Regions from separate parts of the Bradyrhizobium sp. USDA3010 genome, predicted to be linked through region 2. Evidence: riboswitches for the same ligand, from Rfam matches in the RefSeq annotation. Region 2 holds a riboswitch; the other holds the start of a gene.
What was found. Region 2 has a riboswitch for glycine ahead of gcvT (glycine cleavage system aminomethyltransferase GcvT). Riboswitches for the same ligand answer to the same signal wherever they lie in the genome.

Region 1 (3,404 bases), on a different contig from region 2:
AGAGAAAAGACATGAACCCCGCCAATCTTCCTTTTGATTCCGAAGCGATGCTGCAGGGGCTGCGCAGCTGGGTGGAATGCGAGAGCCCGACATGGGATGCGGCCGCGGTCGAGCGCATGCTCGACCTCGCCGCGCGCGAGATGGCGGTCATGGGTGCGACGATCGAACGCATCGCGGGACGCCAGGGCTTTGCCGGCTGCGTCCGCGCCCGTTTTCCCCATCCGAAACAAGGCCAGCCCGGCATCCTCATCGCCGGCCATCTGGACACCGTGCACCCGGTCGGCACCATCGAAAAGCTGGCGTGGCGGCGCGAAGGCAACAAGTGCTTCGGGCCCGGTATCTTCGACATGAAGGGCGGCAACTATCTGTCGATCGAGGCGATCCGGCAGTTGGCGCGCGCGTCCTTTACGACGCCGCTGCCGATCACCGTGCTGTTCACGCCCGATGAAGAGGTCGGCACGCCGTCGACGCGCGACATCATCGAGGCCGAAGCCGCGCGCAACAAATACGTGCTGGTGCCGGAGCCCGGACGGCCGAACAACGGCGTCGTCACCGGCCGCTACGCGATTGCGCGCTTCAATCTGGAAGCTGTCGGCAAGCCGAGCCATGCCGGCGCGACGTTGTCCTCCGGCCGTTCCGCGATCCGCGAAATGGCCCGGCAAATCATTGCGATCGACGGCATGACCACCGAAGACTGCACCTTCTCGGTCGGCATCGTGCATGGCGGGCAATGGGTCAATTGCGTCGCAACGACCTGCACCGGCGAAGCGCTCAGCATGGCCAAGCGCCAGGCCGATCTCGACCGCGGCGTCGAGCGCATGCTGGCGCTGTCGGGCACCGCCAACGACGTCACCTTCAAGGTGACGCGCGGCGTCACCCGCCCGGTATGGGAGCCGGATGCCGGCACCATGGCGCTCTATGAAAAGGCCAAGGGCCTTGCAGCGGCGATGGGCCTCGATCTGCCGCACGGCAGCGCCGGCGGCGGATCGGACGGCAACTTCACTGGTGCGATGGGCATCCCTACCCTCGACGGCCTCGGCGTTCGCGGCGCCGATGCACATACGCTCAACGAGCATATCGAGATCGAGAGCCTCGTCGAGCGCGGCCGCCTGATGGCGGCGCTGCTGGCGACGCTGGACTGACATCGATTTGCACTGCACAACACGTTGGCACTGCCGGATCGAAATTTAGCCTTGTCCAATTTTGAGGCTTCGCCTACGGTCCGGCCGTCCAACGCGACGATGCGGGAGAGATCGAAGCCACAACATTCGTGTTGTTGCTTCGGCGCCGACGGAGCAACCGCCCCGGAAACTCTCAGGCAAAAGGACTGTATCGTCAGGACGATCTGGAGAGAGACGGACACGACCGCATCAAGGGCCGTGACGTCCACCGAAGGGGATAGTCTGCCATCGGGCCCTGGCCCGATGCGGATCAAGCTCTCAGGTACCGTGACAGATGGGGCGCCGACGCCGGTTTCACCGGTGGTTCGGCGACTCTAACCCACGGGAGCCTGAAGACCACCATGCCTCACATCGCAATCATTGGCGCCGGCATCACCGGCGTGACGACAGCCTATGCCCTGCTCGAACGCGGCTATCGGGTGACTGTCCTCGACAGGCATCGCTATGCCGCGATGGAAACTTCGTTCGCCAACGGCGGACAGCTTTCTGCCAGCAATGCGGAAGTGTGGAACAGCGCCGCGACCATTCTCAAGGGGTTGCGCTGGATGCTTCGCAGCGACGCGCCGCTGCTGATGAACCCGAAGCCGAGCTGGCACAAATATTCCTGGATCGGCGAGTTCGTCGGCCACATCGGGCGCTATCGTGCCAACACCATCGAGACGACGCGGCTCGCAATCGAGGCGCGCAAGCATCTGTTCTCGATCGCACAGCGCGAGAATATCGCCTTCGATCTCGAACGCCGCGGCATCCTGCACGTCTATCACGACAAGGCCGGCTTCGAGGCGGGCCTGCGCGTCAACACGCTGCTGCAACAAGGCGGGCTCGACCGCCGGCCGGTGACGGCGGACGAAATCCGCAGCATCGAGCCCGCGCTGCAAACGACCTGCTATGGCGGCTTCTTCACGCCGTCGGACGCGACCGGCGATATCCACAAGTTCACGCGCGGGCTCGCCGACGCCTGCATCCGCCGCGGCGCGAGCTTCGTCCATGAAGCCGACGTCGATGCGATCGCGCGCGGCGACGACGGTTTCCGCATCGGCTGGAACGAAGCCGCTTCGCACGATGCTGAGGTCGCGAGGCGACATGAGTTGCAGGCGGACGGCATCGTCATTTGCGCCGGCGTCGCGAGCCGCCACTTCGCAGGCCTGCTCAACGACCGCGTCAACGTCTATCCGGTGAAGGGCTATTCGATCACCGTGCAGCTCGATGCGCCGCAAAGCCAGGACGCTGCGCCAACCGTCAGCCTGCTCGATGAGGCGGCGAAGATCGTCACCAGCCGGCTCGGCGCCGACCGCTTCCGCGTCGCTGGCACCGCCGAGTTCAACGGCTTCAACCGCGACATTCGCGCCGACCGCATCCAGCCGCTGGTGGATTGGGTGCGGCAGCATTTTCCCGGCATCGACACGTCGAGGGTCGTGCCGTGGGCCGGCCTGCGCCCGATGATGCCGAACATGATGCCGGTGGTGCGCGCCGGACGGTATCCGGGCGTGTTCTACAACACCGGCCACGGTCATCTCGGCTGGACGCTGTCGGCTGCGACGGCACAGATGGTGGCAGGCGCGATTGATGACTGCGCGACCTCGACGCGCCCTCGGTGTTGCCGTCGCAGGTCGATGCGACCGAGGCCGCCCGCGCAGCTTTCCCCTAATTATCCGGTCGACGAGGAAGAATATGAGCGTATTTGCGTGTGGCCAAGTCGGAATTCGCTGAGAAACACCGCATGACAACGACTAGCGTCATATTGGGGAAAAGCGCTTCAGCGCGGGAGGGGACAATGCGCATTGGGGTGGCGGACACGCATGAGACGCTGACCAAGCCGGATCAGATTGCCGCGGAGCTGTGCGCGGCCGTCGATCGAAACTTCGACGATCAGATCGCATTCCTGTCGCGCATGGTGCAGTTCCGCAGCTTGCGCGGACAGGAAGCGCCGCAACAAGCTTGGCTGGCCGAGCAATTCGCAAAGCGCCGCTACGAGGTCGATACGTTCAGCCTTGCGGACGTCAACCTGATGAGCCATCCGAAGGCCGCACCGATGGACGGCATCGATCTTGCCGGATCGCAGCAGGTCGTTGCGACGCTCAACAGCACAGGCAGCGGGCGCAGCCTGATCCTGCAAGGTCATATCGACGTGGTGCCGGAGGGGCCCGCTGACCTTTGGGACCGGCCGCCGTTCGCGGGTGCCGTGCACGACGGCTGGATGTTCGGGCGTGGCGCGCAAGATAT
Region 2 (3,404 bases):
TGCATGTCGGTAACGCGAAACTTGACGCCCTCGCCCGTCAGGATGCCGACGTCGCCGACCTGACCACCGGACTCCGCATAGAACGGCGTCTGGTTCAGCACGATCGCGCCGGTCTCGCCGGCCTTGAGGCCGTCGACCGCAGCGCCGTCCTTGACCAGCGCCGTCACCACGCCTTCCGCGCTCTCGGTCTCATAGCCGAGGAATTCGGTCGCACCGAGCTTCTCGCGCAGCGGGAACCAGATGGCCTCAGTCGCCGCCTCGCCCGAGCCTGCCCAGGAGGCGCGCGCCTTCTCGCGCTGACGGTTCATCGCGTCGGTGAACGAGGCCTGGTCGACGCTGATGCCGCGCGACTTCAGCGCGTCCTGCGTCAGGTCCAGCGGGAAACCATAGGTGTCGTACAGCGTGAACGCGGTGTCGCCGTCGAACATGTCGCCCTTCTTGAGGCCGGCGCTCTTCTCGTCGAGGATCGACAGGCCGCGCACCAGCGTCTTGCGGAAGCGGGTCTCTTCCAGCTGCAGTGTCTCCTCGATCAGCTTCTCCGCGCGCACCAGGTCCGGATAGGCCTGGCCCATCTCGCGGACCAGCGCCCAGACCAGGCGATGCATCAGGGGCTCGCTCGCACCCAGAAGCTGCGCGTGGCGCATCGCGCGGCGCATGATCCGGCGCAGCACATAGCCGCGGCCCTCGTTCGACGGCAGCACGCCGTCGGCAATCAGGAACGCCGAAGAGCGCAGATGGTCGGCCATCACCCGGTACGACGCCACGTTCTGCGGGTTCGGCCCATGGCCGAGGGCCGAAGCGGCCGCATCGATCAGGTGGCGGAACAGATCGGTCTCGAACACGCTCTCGACGCCCTGCAGGATGCAGGCCATGCGCTCCAGCCCCATGCCGGTGTCGATCGAGGGACGCGGCAGCGCCACGCGCTCCTCCTTCGTCACCTGCTCGTATTGCATGAACACCAGGTTCCAGAATTCGAGGAAGCGATCGCCGTCCTCTTCCGGGCTGCCCGGAGGTCCGCCCCAGACATGCTCGCCGCGATCGATGAATATCTCGGAGCACGGACCGCACGGGCCGGTATCGCCCATCGCCCAGAAATTGTCCGAGGTCGCGATGCGGATGATGCGATCATCCGAGAAGCCCGCGATCTTCTTCCAGTAGCCCGCCGCCTCGTCGTCGGTGTGGTAGACGGTGACGAGCAGCTTGTCCTTCTTCAGCCCGAAATCCTTGGTGATCAGATTCCAGGCGAGCTCGATCGCGCGCTCCTTGAAGTAGTCGCCGAACGAGAAGTTGCCGAGCATCTCGAAGAAGGTGAGATGGCGCGCGGTGTAGCCGACATTGTCGAGGTCGTTATGCTTGCCACCGGCGCGGACGCACTTCTGCGACGTCGTGGCACGCTGATAGCCGCGCCTCTCGACGCCGGTGAAGACGTTCTTGAACTGCACCATGCCGGCATTGGTGAACATCAGGGTCGGGTCGTTGCGCGGAACCAGCGGCGACGACGCCACGATCTCGTGGCCGTTCTCCTTGAAGAAGTTCAGAAATGTCGACCTGATGTCGTTGACGCTGCTCATGTTCATCCAATCGGAAAAAGGGGCCGGCCAGCCGCAAAAAGGCGTCATTTTCCGGCCGAACGCTTTTAGACATTGCCAGCTGCGGTGTCCAGAAACTGTGCAGGCGGATCATGGGCTTGCCGCGGCAGCACAAAGCCCCATTGGATAGCAGCAAGAGCTGCGTTGACAGTCTTGGTGGCGCCGTGTTTTCTACCTACCTGTTACCCCGTCACGTCGGGAGAGACCGGCCTTACTGCCGGCGCCGAAGGAGCAACCGCCCCGGAAACTCTCAGGCAAAAGGACCGCGTGACGTCTAACATCTGGAAAGAGGCGCTGGGTTCTCCCCGATGCGTCCGCCGACGGGATAATACTCTCAGGCACAGCGACAGATGGGGCTTTCTGCAGGTTTCTCAAGGGGAAATAGGTCCCCGGCGGGAACCGCGAGGGCCCTGTGATGCTTGCGCGCGAAACCTCCCCGCTGAAACAGACCCCGCTGCACGCGCTGCATCTGGCGCGCGGCGCCAAGATGGTGCCGTTCGCCGGCTACGACATGCCGGTGCAATACACGGCCGGCGTGCTGAAGGAGCACCTGCACACCCGCAAGGAGGCCGGCCTGTTCGACGTGTCCCACATGGGACAGCTCGTGCTGAAGGCCAAATCCGGCAAGGTCGGCGACGCGGCGCTCGCGCTGGAAAAACTGGTGCCGCAGGACATCGTCGGCATCGCGCCGGGACGGCAGCGCTACGCGCAATTCACCAACGACGACGGCGGACTGCTCGACGACCTGATGGTCGCGAATTTCGGCGATCACCTGTTCCTGGTGGTCAACGCGGCCTGCAAGGCCGAGGACGAGGCGCATCTGCGCGCGCATCTCTCCGACGCGTGCGAGATCGTGTCGCTGGCCGACCGCGCGCTGATCGCATTGCAGGGACCAAAGGCCGAATCGGCGCTGGCGAAACTTTGTGCAGATGTCAGTTCGATGAAATTCATGGACGCTGGTCCCCGCCGCGTTGGCGACATCGACTGCTTCGTCTCTCGCTCCGGCTATACCGGCGAGGACGGTTTTGAGATTTCCGTGCCCGCAGACAAGGCGGAGGCCCTGGTCACCGCACTCCTGGACAATCCCGACGTGCTGCCGATCGGGCTCGGCGCGCGCGATAGCCTGCGGCTCGAGGCCGGGCTTTGTCTCTATGGCCACGATATCGACACCACGACGACCCCGGTCGAAGGCGCGCTGGAATGGTCGGTGCAGAAAGTCCGCCGCAGCGGCGGCGCCCGGGCCGGCAGTTTTCCTGGCGCCGACAAGATTCTCGCGCAATTCGCACAGGGCGCCGCTCGCCGCCGCGTCGGCCTGAAGCCCGACGGCCGCGCACCGGTGCGCGAAGGCGCTGCCCTGTTCGCCGATCCGACCTCGACCGAGCCGATCGGCAAGGTGACCTCGGGCGGCTTCGGCCCGAGCCTCAATGCGCCGGTTGCGATGGGCTATCTGCCGACATCCCTTTCCGCGCTCGGCACCACGGTTTTCGCCGAAGTGCGCGGCCAACGGCTGCCGCTCAAGGTCGCCGCCACGCCCTTCGTCCCCAATACCTACAAACGCTAAACGCCAAAGGATCGATCCCCATGACGACGCTGTACACGTCCGACCACGAATGGCTCCGCATCGAGGGCGACGTCGCCACGATCGGGATCACCGATTACGCGCAGTCGCAGCTCGGCGACGTCGTGTTCGTCGAACTGCCCAAGGTCGGCCGCAGCCTGAAGAAAGCCGAGGCCGCCGCGGTCGTCGAATCCGTCAAGGCCGCCTCCGACGTCTACGCGCCGATCACCGGCGAAGTGATCGAGGTCAACGAGGCG

Region 1: another riboswitch for glycine. It lies ahead of AC066Y_RS33220 (D-amino acid dehydrogenase); the one in region 2 lies ahead of gcvT (glycine cleavage system aminomethyltransferase GcvT).

The regions. Positions count from the first base shown of each region.
Region 1 covers NZ_JBWJZD010000030.1:67,254-70,657, reverse strand. The annotation lists gene AC066Y_RS33225 (M20/M25/M40 family metallo-hydrolase) at 12-1,142, shown strand; glycine riboswitch at 1,235-1,340, shown strand; glycine riboswitch at 1,344-1,457, shown strand; gene AC066Y_RS33220 (D-amino acid dehydrogenase) at 1,523-2,905, shown strand; gene AC066Y_RS33215 (ArgE/DapE family deacylase) at 2,956-3,404, shown strand, end outside.
Region 2 covers NZ_JBWJZD010000007.1:266,334-269,737, reverse strand. The annotation lists gene alaS (alanine--tRNA ligase) at 1-1,571, opposite strand, end outside; glycine riboswitch at 1,775-1,865, shown strand; gene gcvT (glycine cleavage system aminomethyltransferase GcvT) at 2,005-3,150, shown strand; gene gcvH (glycine cleavage system protein GcvH) at 3,171-3,404, shown strand, end outside.